Regions from separate parts of the Tenacibaculum sp. 47A_GOM-205m genome, predicted to be linked through region 2. Evidence: riboswitches for the same ligand, from Rfam matches in the RefSeq annotation. Region 2 holds a riboswitch; the other holds the start of a gene.
What was found. A riboswitch is a leader RNA that binds a small molecule or an ion and turns the genes downstream of it on or off. The one in region 2 is predicted to bind cobalamin.

Region 1 (8,475 bases), on a different contig from region 2:
GTTGATAAAGGAGATTTAGGTATAAGTGGCAGAAGTATACCAAGACCGGGAATCTCTAATCGTACCCCGAATGTTCTGGTTAGTGTAGAGTCTGTAAAAATTGATTTTGGAAAAGTGCCGATTGATACACCAGTAATATCTGTGTTTTTAGAATGAGTTGTCCAAATAGGGGCTCTAAATTTTCTGCTTTGCGCTTGTGTAGTTAAGCAACAAACTAGCAATAGTAAGCAAATATTTTTCATAATTTATTGATTTTGTTTACGGTAAAATTATTGTGATTAATCAAGTTTTAATTGTTTGATTAGCGGTTTCATAAAAATATTTTTGTGATTATCACAAAATGATTACTTTTAAAAATGTTTCAGAAGGTTTTATTAGAGCGAATAAAAAAAGAGTTAAGAGGCAAATCACTTAACGATACATTGGCTGTTGTTTTACAGATTAGTTATGATGCTGCGCACAGAAGGACGAGTTTAAAAAGCAAGATTTCTTTAGATGAGGCAGTTTTGTTAGCTAAACATTTTAACTTTTCATTAGATACATTATATGGAGAAGTAGTGAAAAATTATGTGTCAGTAGAAAAAACACTTCAAATAAAAGATGAAGATAGTTTGCGAGAATATTTTGATACCTCTTATAATTTATTAGTTGAAACAGCAAAAGATAAAAGTTTTAAAATTTACTATTCAGCAAAAGACATCCCGTTGTTTTATTTAATTGATGACTCGATATTAAGCAGGTTTAAAATATATGTTTGGATGAAGTTGCTGTGTGTAGAATTTAGAAATGTTTGTTTTGATAGTTTCTACCCTAAACTATCTACTATACAATCAGGAAAGCGGCTTGGAGATTTTTACAGCTTTTTGAATGTGTCTGAAATTTGGGATACAACAACTATCAATAGTACGCTAAAGCAGATTTACTTTTATTATGAAGCAGGGCAAATCTCTGCGATTGAAGCAATGAGTCTTTGTAGAGAGTTAAAGGTGTTGTTGAATAGTATTTCTGAAAAGGTTTTAGAAAATAAAGGATTTGAACTTTACTATAATGAACTTTTATTGATGAATAACAATGTACTGGTGTTTAACCAAGAGCAACAGCTTCTATTTGTCCCAAATTCTATGCTTTCATATTTTAAAACAGCAGATAGCGAAACATGTTTAGAAGCTAAAAACTACATGGAGAATCAAATTAAGCATTCGAAACTTTTAAATACTTCTGGAGAAAAAGAGCAAAATAAGTTCTATAATAAAATGATGCAGAAAATTAATGCTCTGATCAGTTTAATAAAAGCAGATAGTATTTTAGATTTTGAATAAAAAAACCTCACCAATTGGCGAGGTTTTACACAACTAAAATCTGAACTAAGATTTTTCTTAGTAAGCATCTTCGTGTACAGCTTTGATGGCTCTACCAGAAGGTTCGTTTTGGTTTTGAAAACTTTTATCCCAAGCTAATGCAGTTGGTGTACTACACGCAATTGAAGGCACAGAAGGCACAGTTAATGCAGCAGCTTCACTAGGAAAATGTTCTTCAAAAATGGTACGATAGTAATATTCTTCTTTTGCTCTTGGTGTTTGAGTAGGGAAACGGTGTGCAGCATTTTCCATCATTTCATCAGTAACCGCAGCCTCAACAACTTCTTTTAAAGTGTCAATCCAGTTGTACCCAACTCCGTCAGAGAATTGTTCTTTTTGTCTCCAAGCAACTTCTTTCGGTAAATAACTTTCAAAAGCCTTACGTAATACCCATTTTTCCATACGTTCACCGTTAATCATTTTATCTTCAGGGTTAATACGCATAGCCACATCCATAAATTCTTTATCTAAGAATGGAACACGTCCCTCAATTCCCCAAGCCATTAAACTTTTGTTAGCACGTAAACAATCATATTGATATAGTTTATCTAATTTACGTACTGTTTCTTTGTGAAATTCTTCAGCATCTGGAGCTTTGTGGAAGTATAAATATCCTCCAAAAAGTTCGTCAGCACCTTCACCTGATAAGACCATTTTTATACCCATTGATTTAATAACACGTGCCATTAAATACATAGGAGTAGAAGCACGAACTGTTGTAATATCGTAGGTTTCTAGGTTGTAAATTACATCTTTTATAGCATCCAATCCTTCTTGAATGGTAAAGGTAATTTCATGGTGAATAGTACCTAAATGTTCTGAAACTTTTTTTGCTGCAGCTAAATCAGGAGATCCATCTAACCCAACAGAAAACGAATGTAGTTGTGGATACCACGCGGCATCTTTGTCGTCAGATTCTACACGCTTCGCCGCATATTTTTTAGCAATTGCAGAGGTAATAGAAGAATCTAATCCTCCAGATAATAAAACTCCGTAAGGTACATCACTCATTAATTGACGATGAACAGCAGCTTCTAAAGCATCACGTACTTCATCAATAGAAGTTTGGTTATCTCTAACAGCTTCATATTCCATCCAGTCACGAGAATACCATCTTTGTAATCCATCTTCACGAGTGTAATAGTGCCCAGGAGGAAATACTTCAATCTTGTTGCAAACTCCTTCTAAAGCTTTTAATTCAGAAGCAACATAAAAGGTTCCATGTTTATCCCACCCCATGTATAAAGGGATAATTCCCATATGATCACGAGCTATTAAATATTCATCAGTCATTGAGTCATATACAGCGAAGCCGAAGATTCCGTTTAGGTCATCTAAAAACTCCACACCTTTTTCTTTGTATAAAGCTAAGATAACCTCACAGTCAGATTGTGTTAAAAACTCGTGTTGTTCTTTAAGTTGTTTTCTAATTTCTTTGTGGTTGTATATCTCTCCATTGGCAGCTAACACAAATCTACGATCATAACTAAATAATGGTTGTTGACCAGAAGCTGGATCAACGATTGCTAATCGCTCATGCGCCATTATTACTTTTTCATCGCTGTAAATTCCACTCCAATCCGGACCTCTATGACGAACTTTCTTAGCCATTTCTAAAATTTGAGGTCTTAGTTTCTCAGATTTCTCTTTCAAATCGAAAGCACATACAATTCCACACATAATTTTTGTTTTTAATTAATTATTGCAATGCAAATAAACTAATGATGTTGTTTTTTGTAAATCGTATATTGTTTATTGGTTTAAAATTTAAACTATAAATTTAAAAAATGTAATTATTTGTAATTGTTTCTTGGGATAAAAGCTGTTATTACTTAGTTTTTTTAGCAATAGATTGATGTGTATAAAGTTAGATTGTAGAAAAATAATAACATAGATTATTATTGTTAAAGTTTATGATTCTTTACTAAGACTAAAATATATTTGCCGCGGTTTTTCTTTTAAGAAAAGAAAATTAAAAGGGAATTAGGTGAAAGTCCTAAACTGTACCCGCAACTGTAAGCTACGTCTATTATAAATAGATACTTATTATTTCTTACACCACTGTTTTTTACGGGAAGGTAGTAATAAGATGTTAGTCAGGAGACCTGCCAAAATTTTATTTGTTGTTATTCTTTCGGGATTAAAAGGATTAACAATAATACACGCAAGTATTTAAAATGTATAATACTTGAAAGTGTTTTTTATTTTCTGAAATTTTAAATTAATTATAAAGATGATACGTATTTACGGTATTGCATTGTTATGTCTGTTTATGACATTTTTTTCTTGTTCAAGTGATTCAATAAAACATGAACCAACTCCAATTTATGATAACTCTTTTATAGTAGGATATGAAGGTGATAAAACAGTAATAGGGCATTTAGATGAAGACCAGGTTTTTACATCTAGTGTTTTTGAGTCGTTAAATAAAAACACAATATCTTTTTCAGAATATGAAAATAAATTGTTTGCTGTGTCACAATCAGGTCCTGATTATGTTACAAAGTTTAATTTACAGAATTTAGCTGTAGAAAAAGTAGTAACAACTTCTGCGGTAACTGATCCTTCATATTTAACAATGTTTTCTGAAACTGAAGGATTGATGATTTCAACTGCAGGGAGTGGAAGAAGTAAAACATACAGCTTGTCATTTTTTAATATTAATGAAGGAGTAAAAGATAGAATAGAAGGAATCTCTGATAAAGTACTGTTTTCGAAGTCAGGTCTTTTAGTAGATGGAGAAAATGTATTGATTGCTGATGATAAAGAGTTGAAAGTGTTAAATACGAAAGATAAGTCTTTAACAACTGCAGTAATATTTGAAGATGTTATTTCAGGAATCCTAAAAGATAAAAACAACAAAATTTGGGTTGGAATCGAAAAAAGAGTAGGAGAAAAAGCACAATTTGTAAGTCTATCGAATGATTATTCTGTGGCAGAAACAATCACTCTAGATGTGGTTAATTTATACAAAACAAGTATGCTTACAATGGATTTTTCTAGTAATACTATTTATTGGGTGGAGGTAAACACAGGTTCAATTCATCGTTTTAATATGAAGAGTAAAGAAGCTGCAGAATTTGTAAACCCGATGACAGATGGAGTAATGCTTACCACCATAGTAAGAGAGCATCCCACAACAGGAAAAATATATGTTTTAGGGGCAGAAGACTTTTTTGATACAGATAAAAGTATTTTAGTAATTTATAATGAAGATGCTTCTGTTTTTAAAACTGTAAAAGGAGTAGGAAACTCGCCAATAGATATATTTTTTTCTAAAGAAGATTTTTCAATTAACTAATTTGCTTTTTGTTGCGAGTAAATTTTTTAATCTAAAAAAATTTGTCAATTCAAAATCACTTTATACATTTGTACCATAATGATGAATCAACAATTAAATAACTGGTGGTGGAAAACTCATAACTTACGTTAGTGAGACCATCTTGTTATATCTATAATACAACGAAAAGGCTTATCTCATGATAAGCCTTTTTTGTTTTTATACATCAAACTAAAATGAAAAAAATAAAATTTAAAACGATAGCAAAAAAACAATTGGCAGATATGGTTACGCCAGTAAGTTTGTACTTGAAAATTAGAGATAAGTATGCGAATAGTTTACTGTTAGAAAGTTCAGACTATCATAGTAAAGAAAATAGCTATTCATTTTTATGTATAGAACCTTTAGTAACTATCAAAGCTGAAAATGATGAGTTGTTATTGTCTTATCAAAAAGAAGAATTGAAAAAAGAACCGATTCAAAGAGATTTTTACCAAAAGTTTGATACATATAGTAATTTAATAGATGTTGATTGTTCAGAAGAAATCAAATCATTCAATGGGTTGTATGGTTATACCACATTTGATGCTGTTCAGTATTTTGAAACCATACAAATTAATTCTAAAAAAGCACCATCTAACATTCCGTTATTACAATACAGTTTTTTTCGATTTATAGTAGCAATCAATCATTTTAAAAACGAAATGATTTTGATAGAAAATATTCCTGAAGGAGAAGAGTCTCGATTATCAGAAATTGAAAACTTGGTAAATTCTCAGTCGTTTGCTAAATACAATTTCACTTTTCAAGGAGAAGAAACTTCAAATATTACAGATGAAGAATTTAAGCAGAGTGTAACCAAAGCAAAAGAACACTGTAAAAGAGGGGATGTCTTTCAATTAGTACTATCGCGCCAATTTCAGCAACAGTTTAAAGGAGATGAATTTAATGTGTACAGAGCATTACGTTCTATAAATCCTTCACCTTATTTATTCTATTTTGATTACGGAAGTTTTAAGTTGATGGGGTCTTCACCTGAAGCGCAAATTAAAATAAACGAAGGTCAGGCGATTATTAACCCAATTGCGGGAACTTTTAGAAGAACAGGTGATGATGAAAAAGATAGAGATTTGGCTAAAGAATTGGCGAACGATCCAAAGGAAAATGCAGAACATGTAATGTTAGTTGATTTAGCGCGAAACGATTTAAGTAAACATGCTACTAATGTAACAGTTGAAACCTATAAAGAAGTACAGTATTTTAGTCATGTAATTCATTTAGTTTCTACAGTAACAGGAAAAATTACAGGAAATCCGATAGAAATTGTAGGAGATACTTTTCCTGCAGGGACTTTGAGTGGAGCACCAAAATATAAAGCAATGGAATTAATTGATAGGTATGAAAATCAAACCCGCGGATTTTATGGTGGATGTGTTGGTTTTATAGGGTTAAATGGAAACGTAAACCAAGCTATAGCAATTCGTTCTTTTGTAAGTAAAAATAATACGTTGTATTACCAAGCAGGAGCGGGAATCGTTATCAACTCAAAAGAAGAAAACGAATTACAAGAAGTAAATAACAAATTGGCAGCATTAAAAAAAGCATTAGTGTTAGCAGAAGAAATATAAATTAGTTTTTAGCTGTTAGATTTTTGCTAATAGCCAAGAGCCAAAAACTAAAACATATGAACATATTAATATTAGATAATTACGACTCGTTTACCTATAATTTGGTGCATTATGTAGAAGATATTACTGGAAAGTTGCCTGATGTGTATCGTAACGATGAAATTTCTTTGGAAGAGATTAAAACTTATGATGCTATTATTTTATCTCCGGGACCAGGAATTCCAGATGAAGCGGGTATCTTAAAAGAAACCATAAAAACATATGCAGGTAAAATCCCAATTTTTGGAGTGTGTTTAGGGCTGCAAGCAATTACTGAAGTTTTTGGAGGTGAGTTAGAAAACTTAAGCGAAGTTTTTCATGGGGTAGCTACTGAAATGAAAGTGACTAAAAAAGACACTACAACCTTTATAGGTATTCCAGAAACATTTGAAGCAGCACGCTATCATTCTTGGATTGCCTCTCATAACAATTTCCCAGAGGAATTAGAAATAACAGCAATTGATGAAGATGGAAGTGTCATGGCGTTACGTCATAAAGAATTTGCAATTGAAGCAGTACAGTTTCATCCAGAAAGTATTTTAACTCCAGAAGGGAAAAAAATGATTCAGAATTTTATAGAAAGTGTAAATAAATAATGTCATTTCGAGCGAAGCAAGAAATTTGTTATAAGAGAACTGCTTCATTCTAAGAAAAATAAAAAGAGAAATGAAAAAAATACTAAACACCCTATTTGAACAAAAACGATTAACGAAAGAACAATCGAAAGAAGTGTTGATGAACATTGCACAAGAAAAATACAATGCTTCGCAAATAGCTGCATTTATTACGGTGTTTTTAATGCGTCCAGTTTCAGTTGATGAATTGTCAGGGTTTAGAGAAGCTTTGTTGGAATTAGCAATAAAAGTAGATTTGTCAGATTTTAACACCATTGATTTATGTGGAACAGGAGGTGATGGAAAAAATACGTTTAACATTTCAACATTAACCTCATTTATCGTAGCAGGGACAGGACATAAAGTTGCAAAACACGGTAACTATGGAGTGTCTTCAGCATCAGGATCATCCAATATGTTAGAGTTTTTAGGGTATAACTTTACAAACAATGAAACCACTTTAAAGCGTCAGTTAGAGGAAGCGAATATTTGTTTTTTACACGCGCCGTTATTTCACCCAGCGATGAAAGTAGTGGCTCCCATCCGAAGAGAATTAGGAGTAAAAACATTTTTCAATATGTTAGGGCCATTAGTGAACCCGAGTCGACCACAAAACCAGTTGGTAGGCGTATTCAATTTAGAAGTAGCCAGAGTATACAATTATATGTTACAGCAATCGAATGTGAATTATGGGGTGGTACACGCACTAGACGGGTATGATGAAATTTCACTCACAGGAGATTTTAAATTATTTACAAAAGAAGCAGAGCAACAAGTTTCCCCGTCTGATTTAGGACAACAACAAATTGCACCATCTGCCATTTTTGGAGGAAATACAGTGAAAGAAGCTGCCGAAATATTTGTGAATATTATAAATGGAAAAGGAACAGAAGCACAAAACAATGTGGTATTAACCAATGCTGCTTTTGCTTTAAAAACCTTTGATGAAGAGAAGAGTTTTGAAACTGCTTTTGAAGAAGCAAAAGACTCTTTATTAGGGTTAAGAGCAAAAGAATGTTTACATTCTTTAATTACGAATTAGTAATTACGAATTATAAATTGTTAATTATGAAAAAGGATAATATTATTCAGGAAAAGAGCTATGATTTTGCTGTTAAAATAGTAAAGTTATATAAGCGTTTATCACAAGAGAAAAAGGAGTTTGTTTTAAGTAAACAATTATTACGCTCAGGTACATCAATTGGAGCGAATATAGAAGAAGCAATTGGTGGACAAAGTAGAAAAGATTTTTATGCTAAATTAACCATAGCGTATAAAGAAGCAAGAGAAACACATTATTGGATTCGTTTGTTAAAAGATACTAGTTTTCTTTTCGGAAGAAGAAGCACAACCATTTTTAAATGATATTGAAGAAATACTTAAGATTATTGGAAGTATCCAGAAGACAATTCGTAATTCATAATTAAAAATTCATAATTAATTACATGACAATACTAGATAAAATAATAGCCTTTAAAAAACAAGAAGTAGCAAAAATAAAAGCTGAGGTTGCTGTTAAAAAACTGGTGGAGAGTCCAAATTTTAAAAGACAACCA
Region 2 (8,475 bases):
CAATTTGTTTATTTCTTCTTTGGCGATTTCTAGTGCTTTTTCAATATCATATTTTGTATCTACAAAGAAGTTTGTTAGCCACAGCGTTACACAATCGATAACCACAGTTTGTTTTTCAGAAATTACTTTACTTAACCATTTTTCTTCTTCAACAGTGGTCCAACGTTCATCTCTATCAGAAATATGCCTGTCAACTCGTTGTTGAAAATCTTCATCCCAAATACGAGAAGTTGCTAGGTAAATAGGGGTTTCAGATAAAGATTCTGCTAGTTTTTGAGCATAGCTACTTTTACCTGAGCGTTCACCTCCTGAGATATAATATATCATGAAATCGCATTTTATTTTGACACAAAGATTGGAAAGATTTTTAATAAAAAACAAATTAAAATAGAGAACTGTTTATTTTTGCTGAACTAAAACTACGAATTATGACAGTATCTTCTTTTATGCCAGCAGTAACTCAGATGATTTATGATATGGGGTTACAAGATTATTTAAACGGAATTACTTTTGAGTGTCCTGAAGTGGCTTTAAAAGAAAAAGAAGTGGCTGTTCGATATAAGTTGGAAGGAAAAGTGCTAACGAGTAAAGAAATAACGGCTATTTTTTCAAAAACAAAGGCGGAAGGAAAAACCTTGTATTATGTAGATGAGCCTGTTTTAGAAAGTATAGCACCCGATATTGTTTTTACACAAGATGTGTGTGATGTTTGCCAAATAGATACGGAGTCTGTGGCAAAATCAGCTTATAAATTACCTAAGGTTCCCGAGTTAATTTCTATAACACCAAACTCTTTAGAAGACGTTTTTGATAATGCATTAACCATTGCAAAAGCTATGAAGCAAGAAGCAATAGGAGAGGCGTATGTGAAGGGATTAAAAAAACGTATATATGACATTGTAGATGTGCAACGTGAGCATAAAATACAGTCTAAAAGTGTAATGCTGTTAGAGTGGATTGATCCGTTGTTTAATTGCGGACATTGGATTCCTCATCAAATAGGATATGCTGGTGGAATCGATTTATTGTCACATCCATCAGGAGATAGCATCGTTATTTCTTGGGATAAAATTGTAAAGTATGATCCAGAGGTGTTAATTATTGCTCCTTGTGGATATGGAATCGATAGAACACTAGAAGACATGAAGTTTTTAGAAGAAAGAGAAGAATGGAAGTCTTTGAGAGCTGTAAAAAACAAACAAGTATACATTGCTGACTTTGCTATGTTTACGCAATCTTCTGCGGGTACTTTAGTAGAAGGAGTCGAGTGTTTAGCAAAAATGATTCATCCAGATTATTATACACTACCAGAGAACTTAAAAACAAAATTCGCAAAATATCATGATTTGATGGTTGCTAATTTGTAAGAATACTATACATTTGCCGTGATTTTTGGTTTTTCTTTAATCATCTATTAAAGAGAATTAAAAGGGAATTCGGTGCAAAACCGAAGCTGTTCCCGCAACTGTAAGCTATTAAGCTTGTAACAATTACTCAAACCACTGTTTTTTAATGGGAAGGTATGTTACAAGACGCAAGCCAGGAGACCTGCCAATTATTATAATTTAATTAAAGCTTTCGGGATAAAAGTTTGGTAGAATATGGCTAAAAAAGTAATTACATTTTTTTCTTTTTTTTATGTGGTTGTTCTGGTAGGGCAAAACGATACAATTTCTTATCGATTGGATGAAGTAATCATCAATGCTACAAAAAAATTAAAAGAAAACTCCATAGGTCAGCATGTGGTAAGTCTTTCAGATTCTGTGTTAACACGAAATATTGAATCTTTTACTGATTTAATAAGATATAATTCATCAATTTATTTAAAGGAGTACGGAAAAGGAGGAACAAGTTCTGTAAGCTTTAGAGGCACAAGTGCTTCCAATACAGCTGTTGTATGGAATGGAATCAACATTAACTCTATAAACAATGGGCAAACAGGTTTTAATTCTTTAACAGTAAGTCTAAATGATGCTATTGATGTAAGAAAAGGAGGAGGGAGTATTGAATACGGTTCAGGTGCAATAGGAGGAACTGTACATTTAAATGATGTTTTAAATTACACGGAAGGATTTAATGTAAAAAATCAATTTGTAATTACAGGGGGAAGTTATAATACATTTAATTCATTTTTTAAATCAAAAATATCCAATTCAAAATATAGCATAGCTATAGGAGTTTCTAGAAATTCTTCAGAAAATGATTTTAAATTGTTTGATACAGAGTATAGGAATACTAATGGAGCTTATGAAAACTATGGAATTAACTTAGGTTTTGGGTATAAGTTCAATAATCAATCTGAATTAAAGTTTTATAGTACAAGCTTTTCTGGTGAGCGTCATTTCTCAGGAACATTACCTAATCCAACATCTGCAAGAGAAAAATATATAGACTCTAACCAAAGAAACTTATTGGTGTATGGTTTTGAAAAGGGTAGAATAGGACATGAAGTCAAGTTAGCATATTTAACACAGAAGTATCAATATTTCTCTAATAAGTTTTCTGATAATTTTAATTATGGAAAATCGAGAAGAGTAATAGCGTCGTACAACCTGAATTATAAACTTCCTAGAATTAAAGCAAAGATTTCGTCTTTTTCAGAGTATGAATCTGCTTTTGGTAGTACAGATGTAATTAAAGAGAAAAATAGAAAACAATTTTCTCAGTACCTTGTTTATACACAAGATATACATAAAAATGTTTCCTTTAATGTTAAGTTAAGAAAGGATTTTAATTCAGATTATAAGGTTCCGTTTGTTTATGCTGCAGGGATAAAAGCAACTCCTATTTCAAAATGGTATGTAAGAGTCAACGGATCTAAAAATTATAGAGTACCAACATATAATGACTTGTTTTGGCCAGGACAAGGAAATGAAAATTTGATTCCAGAAACATCTATTCAAAGTGAGGTAGGATTAGGGTACTCAAATAAAGGTTTAATCATTGATGTAGGGGCTTATTTGATTAATACAGACGATAAGATAGTCTGGACACCTTCTGGTGATTCAAGCAGACCTGGTGTTTGGGTTCCCATCAATTTAAATGAAACCCAGAATAAAGGTATAGAGGCTAGTTTAAGTTATAAAATTGATTTAGGAGAATATAAATTTAATGCAAGTTCTAATTATTCTTATGCTTTAGCCAAAGATAGTGAGACAGATAAGTATTTAACTTTTGTGCCTAAACATTTATTAAATAGTAATTTATCGGTAAACTATAAAAAAGCCAACCTTTTCGTTCAGTCACTTTTTAATGGAGAAGTGTATACTACAGAAGACAATTCTGATGATTTTATTGTTCCTAGTTTTTTTATAGTTAATGTGGGAGCAGAATATAAATTATATCAGAAGAAACAAAATGAGCTATTATTAGGAGTCAAAATAAATAATCTATTAGGAGAAAAATATATGGTTATGCCAAGGAGACCCATGCCACAAAGAAATTTTAACATAAATATCAATTATAAATTTTAACAAATGAAAATAACTAAATTATTAGGATTATTATTCTTAGGAGGTATCCTTTTTACATCATGTAGCGATGATTCAAGTTCAAGTTTACCTAAAGGAGATTATGAAAATGGAATTTTGATAAGTGGAGAAGGTACTACAGCTGTTTCAGGATCTGTTTCTTTTGTATCTAATGATTTATCAATTGTAGAAAATACAATTTATAAAAAAGTAAATAATGCTGAGTTTGGAGAGTATGTTCAGTCTATTGCATTTGATAATGATAGAGCTTATATCGTTGCAGATAACCAAAACACTGTAACAGTAGTAGATAGATATACTTTTGATAAAGCAGGAGTTATTACAACAGGTTTATCAAAACCAAGGTATATGACCGTAGTAGGAAATAAAGGTTATGTAACTAACTGGGGAGCTACAGATAATGATAATGATGATTTTGTTGCAATTGTAGACTTAAACTCTTTAGAAGTAGAAGGAAAAGTAGACGTAGCTTTAGGACCAGAAAGAATTATTGCTAAAAATGGAAAATTATATGTTTCTCATTTAGGAGCATTCGGAACAAATAATAAAGTAGTTGTAATTGATATTGCTACAAAGTCAGTAGTAAAAGAAATAACAGTTAAAGATAACCCAGATGAGTTATATGTAGATAGTTCAGGTAAGTTAGTAGTTTTATCTCAAGGAAAAACTATTTATGATGAGAATTGGAATGTAGTAGGACATACATTAGCAGCTATTTCTTTTATAAATACAGCTAGTAACGAGGTTGATTCAGAATTAGTTTTCAATGAAGGAGAGCACCCTTCTCAAATGGTTTTAGATGGTAATAATGTTTATTATAGTTTAGGAAATAACATTTATAAAACGGATGTAAATGCTACTACTTTACCAACATCTGAATTATTAACTACAGATGCAGGATACCTTTATGGTTTAGGTGTAAGAAACAACGAAGTTTTTGTATTAGATGCTAGCTTTTCGGGTAATAGTAAATTAGATATTTACGATTTATCAGCAAAAACTAAAAAAGATACTAAAGAAGTTGCCTTAGGAGCTTCAAAAATTTATTTTAATTAAGTCGTCCCCAGAAAATAGGGAAATATTGCTATGAGTGAGCTCACCAATTTGGTGAGCTTATTTTTTATAAAAACTTTTCTTGTATTTCTTTAGAAGGTATCATACAGGCCTCCTTTTTTCCAAACCACTTGTAACGATTTTTAGCAATGTAATCGTATACAATATTTCTAAGCCTTTCAGGAAGAACCCAAAAAACTTGGGTTAACTTCCAAATTCCGCCAAAATCATTCATAATTTTTAAAGCAGCAGAAGATTTTATATAGTAAGCAACAGAAGGTTCATATAAAATAATAGAATCTATTTTTGAGGTATCAACACCTAAATATTTAGTAATTTCCTTTCCTATGTCAGATTGAAGAGAGGTGAAAACAAACTGATTTTTAGTGTCATGTTTTATAACTTTTAGCACACTATCGTTGCAAAAATTACAGATGCCATCAAATAAAATTACTTTTTTATTACTAGGTAAATTATTCATATTTAATTTTTTATAAAAAATTAAGTGCTAATTTGTAACATTATTCAAAAGTAAGCGTCTTGTAAGAAAGTAAATAGTGTTTTAACAATAATTTAGATGTAATTATGTAAATCAGTATGTACTTTTATTTAAAAATTAACTAAAACTATGATTCGAATAGAAAATCTTCACAAATCTTATCCTATAGGAAAAGACTCTCTTCATGTTTTAAAGGGTTTGAATTTACATATTAAAGAAGGAGAATTTGTGTCTATTATGGGATCTTCAGGTTCTGGTAAGTCTACCTTATTAAATATCGTAGGGTTGTTAGATACACATGATGAAGGAAAATACTACTTAAACGGACAGTTAATTGAAAACCTAAATGAAAAGAAGGCAGCAGTATTGCGTAATAAGTTTTTAGGTTTTGTTTTTCAGTCGTTTAACCTAATTTCTTATAAAACAGCTTTAGAAAACGTTGCGTTACCATTGTATTATAAAGGTATAGGAAGAAAAGAACGTTTAGAAATAGCTATGGAATATCTTGAAAAGGTTGGTTTAAAAGACTGGGCTAATCATTTACCAAATGAACTTTCAGGAGGACAAAAACAACGTGTAGCTATAGCAAGAGCATTGGCAACAAAACCTAAAGTAGTTTTAGCTGATGAGCCGACAGGAGCATTAGATTCTACAACAACCGATTCTGTAATGGATTTGTTAACAGAGATTAACAATGAAGGTATGACGGTTTTTGTAATTACACACGAGGAAGAAGTAGCTGCGCAAACTAATCGAGTTGTTCGTTTAAAAGATGGAGTTATCATTAGTGATGAATTAACAGAAATGGCAACCAAAGTAGAAAACTCTAAAGCGGTATAATATGTTTGATATAGATCGTTGGAGGGAAATATTTCAAAGTATTAGCAAAAACAAACTTCGTTCTGTTTTATCAGGGTTTACTGTCGCTTTTGCCATTTTACTTTTTACCTTATTATTTGGAATTGTATCAGGGTTACAGAATCAGTTTAAAACTGCTTTTGCTGATGATGCAACCAATGCAATGTTTGTAAGAGTATGGAAAACCTCAAAACCTTATAAAGGCTTACAAACAGGAAGAAGAATACAGCTAAAGAATAAAGATTTTGATTATGTTAAAGAGGAGTATGAAGATAAAATCCAACATTTAACAGCACGAATATTTAAGAGTGTAAATATTACGTATAAAAACAATCAAAATAGCTACCAATTACGAGCAGTGCATCCAGATCATCAGTTTTTAGAAAAAACAATTATTGATGAAGGAAGATATATTAACGAGTTAGATTTAAAAAATAACGCAAAAGTTATCGTGATAGGTCGTCTTGTTAAACAAGACTTATTTGGAGAAAAACCTGCGTTGGGAAAAAGAGTAAATGTTGATGGAATTTCATATAAAGTAATCGGTATTTTTTCTGATGAAGGTGGTGATAACGAAGAGCGTTTAACCTATATGCCAGTTACGACTGCTCAAAAATTATATGGTAACAATGATTATATCAGCCAAATAAATATAGGATATAACCCTAACCTTAGTGTAGGACAGGCTATAGCTTTTGGAAACCGTTTAGAAAGGGATTTAAGGGAGAAATTAGATATTCATCCCGATGATCAAAGTGCTTTATCGGTAAGAAATATGGCAGAAGCAACAAAGGCAACAAGGATGATTACAGGAGTTTTATTTATACTAGTAATTTTTATTGGCTCTGGAACTTTAATTGCAGGAATTATTGGAATTAGTAATATTATGATTTTTGCAATAAAGGAACGTACCAAAGAGTTTGGAATTCGTAAAGCACTAGGAGCACAACCTTCTTCGATTATAGGAATGGTAGTTCAAGAGTCTGTTTTAATAACCACTATATCAGGGTATTTAGGCTTGAGCTTAGCTACCTTTATACTAAATTCAATAGGTGATAGTCTTGAAAAGTACTTTATTAAAGATCCAAGTGTAAGTCCAGGAATTGTAATAGGAGCTACGGTTATTTTAATTTTATCAGGGTTATTAGCAGGGTATTTACCTGCGAAAAGGGCAGCACAAATTAAACCAATTGTAGCATTAAGAGCAGATTAATTATGAAGTTTTTATTTGATTCAGACACTTGGCAAGAAATTTACGGAAGTATTCGTAAAAATAAAATTAGAACAATAATTACTATTGTAGGAGTGTTTTGGGGGATTTTATTATTAGTAGGTTTGCTGGGAGCTGCTAGAGGTTTAGAGAATGGGTTTAAAAAACTTTTTGGAGATTTTGCAACCAACAGTGTTTTTGTATGGACGCAGAGAACCGATATACCTTTTAAGGGTTTTCAAAAAGGTAGAAGATTTAACCTAACATTTAAAGATATAGAGGTTCTTGAAAAAGAATATGCTAAAGAAATAAAGTTATTAGCTCCTAGAAATCAAACAAACGGAACTATTGTTAAAGGTTTTAAAACAGGTAGTTTTCAGGTCAGTGGAGATTATCCAGTTTTAGATCTTGTACAAAAGAAAGATTTAATTTATGGACGTTTTCTTAATCAAAATGATATAAAAAACAACTCCAAAGTTTGTGTAATATCTGAAGATATGTACAAACAGCTGTTTGATAAAAAGGAAATGCCTATTGGGCAGTATGTTAAAATTAGCAACGTAAACTACAAGGTTGTAGGAGTGTATAAACCTTCAAACACTATTGATATTGATGGAGATACTGCCTATATACCGTTTACCACTTTTCAAAAAGTATATAATACGTCCAATAAAGTAGATTGGATGATGATTACGGCTAATGAAGGAGTAGATATCAAACAAATGGAGAAAGATATCTTATTAACACTAAAAAGTTTACATAAAGTACATCCAGAAGATAAAAGAGCTTTTGGTAGTGTGAATTTAGGAGATCAGATAGATAAATTAATGGGCTTTTTAACAGGAATGCAGTTTTTAACTTGGTTTGTTGGTATTGCAACTTTAATAGCAGGAGTTTTTGCTATTGGAAACATCTTGTTAATTACTGTAAAAGAACGTACTAAAGAAATTGGAATTAGACGAGCTTTAGGTGCAACTCCTAGAAGTATAAGAAGGCAAGTTGTATTAGAATCTGTTTTTTTAACAACTATTGCTGGTATGATAGGTATTGTTATAGGAGGTTTTTTATTGATGTATATAGATTACAAATGGGGAAGTGGACCTGATTCTGCCCTAGTAAATCCGACCGTAAATATACCTATAATAATGTTGGCATTTTTCATATTAGTTGTTTTAGGAACACTAATAGGATTAATACCAGCATACATGGCAACAGTAGTAAAACCAATTGAAGCATTAAGAGAAGAATAAAAAAAGAAATAATCAATTAATCATGAGCAAAAGAGCAAAAATTATTTTAGGAATCGTAGCACTATTATTTGTAGTCATCCTAATTTGGTTAGGAAAGAAAAATCAAAAAAGTGT

Region 1: linked by a shared signal. The riboswitch ahead of N534_RS0100415 (hypothetical protein) and the one ahead of N534_RS0107415 (TonB-dependent receptor domain-containing protein) in region 2 are both predicted to bind cobalamin.

Annotation. Positions count from the first base shown of each region.
Region 1 covers NZ_JADN01000003.1:75,598-84,072, forward strand. Annotated here, with positions in the region: gene N534_RS0100400 (LA_2272 family surface repeat-containing protein) at 1-242, opposite strand, end outside; gene N534_RS0100405 (hypothetical protein) at 357-1,319, shown strand; gene asnB (asparagine synthase B) at 1,377-3,038, opposite strand; cobalamin riboswitch at 3,289-3,486, shown strand; gene N534_RS0100415 (hypothetical protein) at 3,592-4,659, shown strand; gene N534_RS0100420 (anthranilate synthase component I family protein) at 4,875-6,266, shown strand; gene N534_RS0100425 (aminodeoxychorismate/anthranilate synthase component II) at 6,323-6,901, shown strand; gene trpD (anthranilate phosphoribosyltransferase) at 6,972-7,961, shown strand; partial or broken gene N534_RS14175 (four helix bundle protein) at 7,988-8,342, shown strand; gene trpC (indole-3-glycerol phosphate synthase TrpC) at 8,365-8,475, shown strand, end outside.
Region 2 covers NZ_JADN01000007.1:94,821-103,295, forward strand. Annotated here, with positions in the region: gene N534_RS0107405 (bifunctional adenosylcobinamide kinase/adenosylcobinamide-phosphate guanylyltransferase) at 1-327, opposite strand, end outside; gene N534_RS0107410 (ABC transporter substrate-binding protein) at 429-1,367, shown strand; cobalamin riboswitch at 1,377-1,571, shown strand; gene N534_RS0107415 (TonB-dependent receptor domain-containing protein) at 1,602-3,473, shown strand; gene N534_RS0107420 (YncE family protein) at 3,477-4,547, shown strand; gene N534_RS0107425 (thiol-disulfide oxidoreductase DCC family protein) at 4,612-5,025, opposite strand; gene N534_RS0107430 (ABC transporter ATP-binding protein) at 5,173-5,883, shown strand; gene N534_RS0107435 (ABC transporter permease) at 5,885-7,114, shown strand; gene N534_RS0107440 (ABC transporter permease) at 7,117-8,361, shown strand; gene N534_RS0107445 (efflux RND transporter periplasmic adaptor subunit) at 8,384-8,475, shown strand, end outside.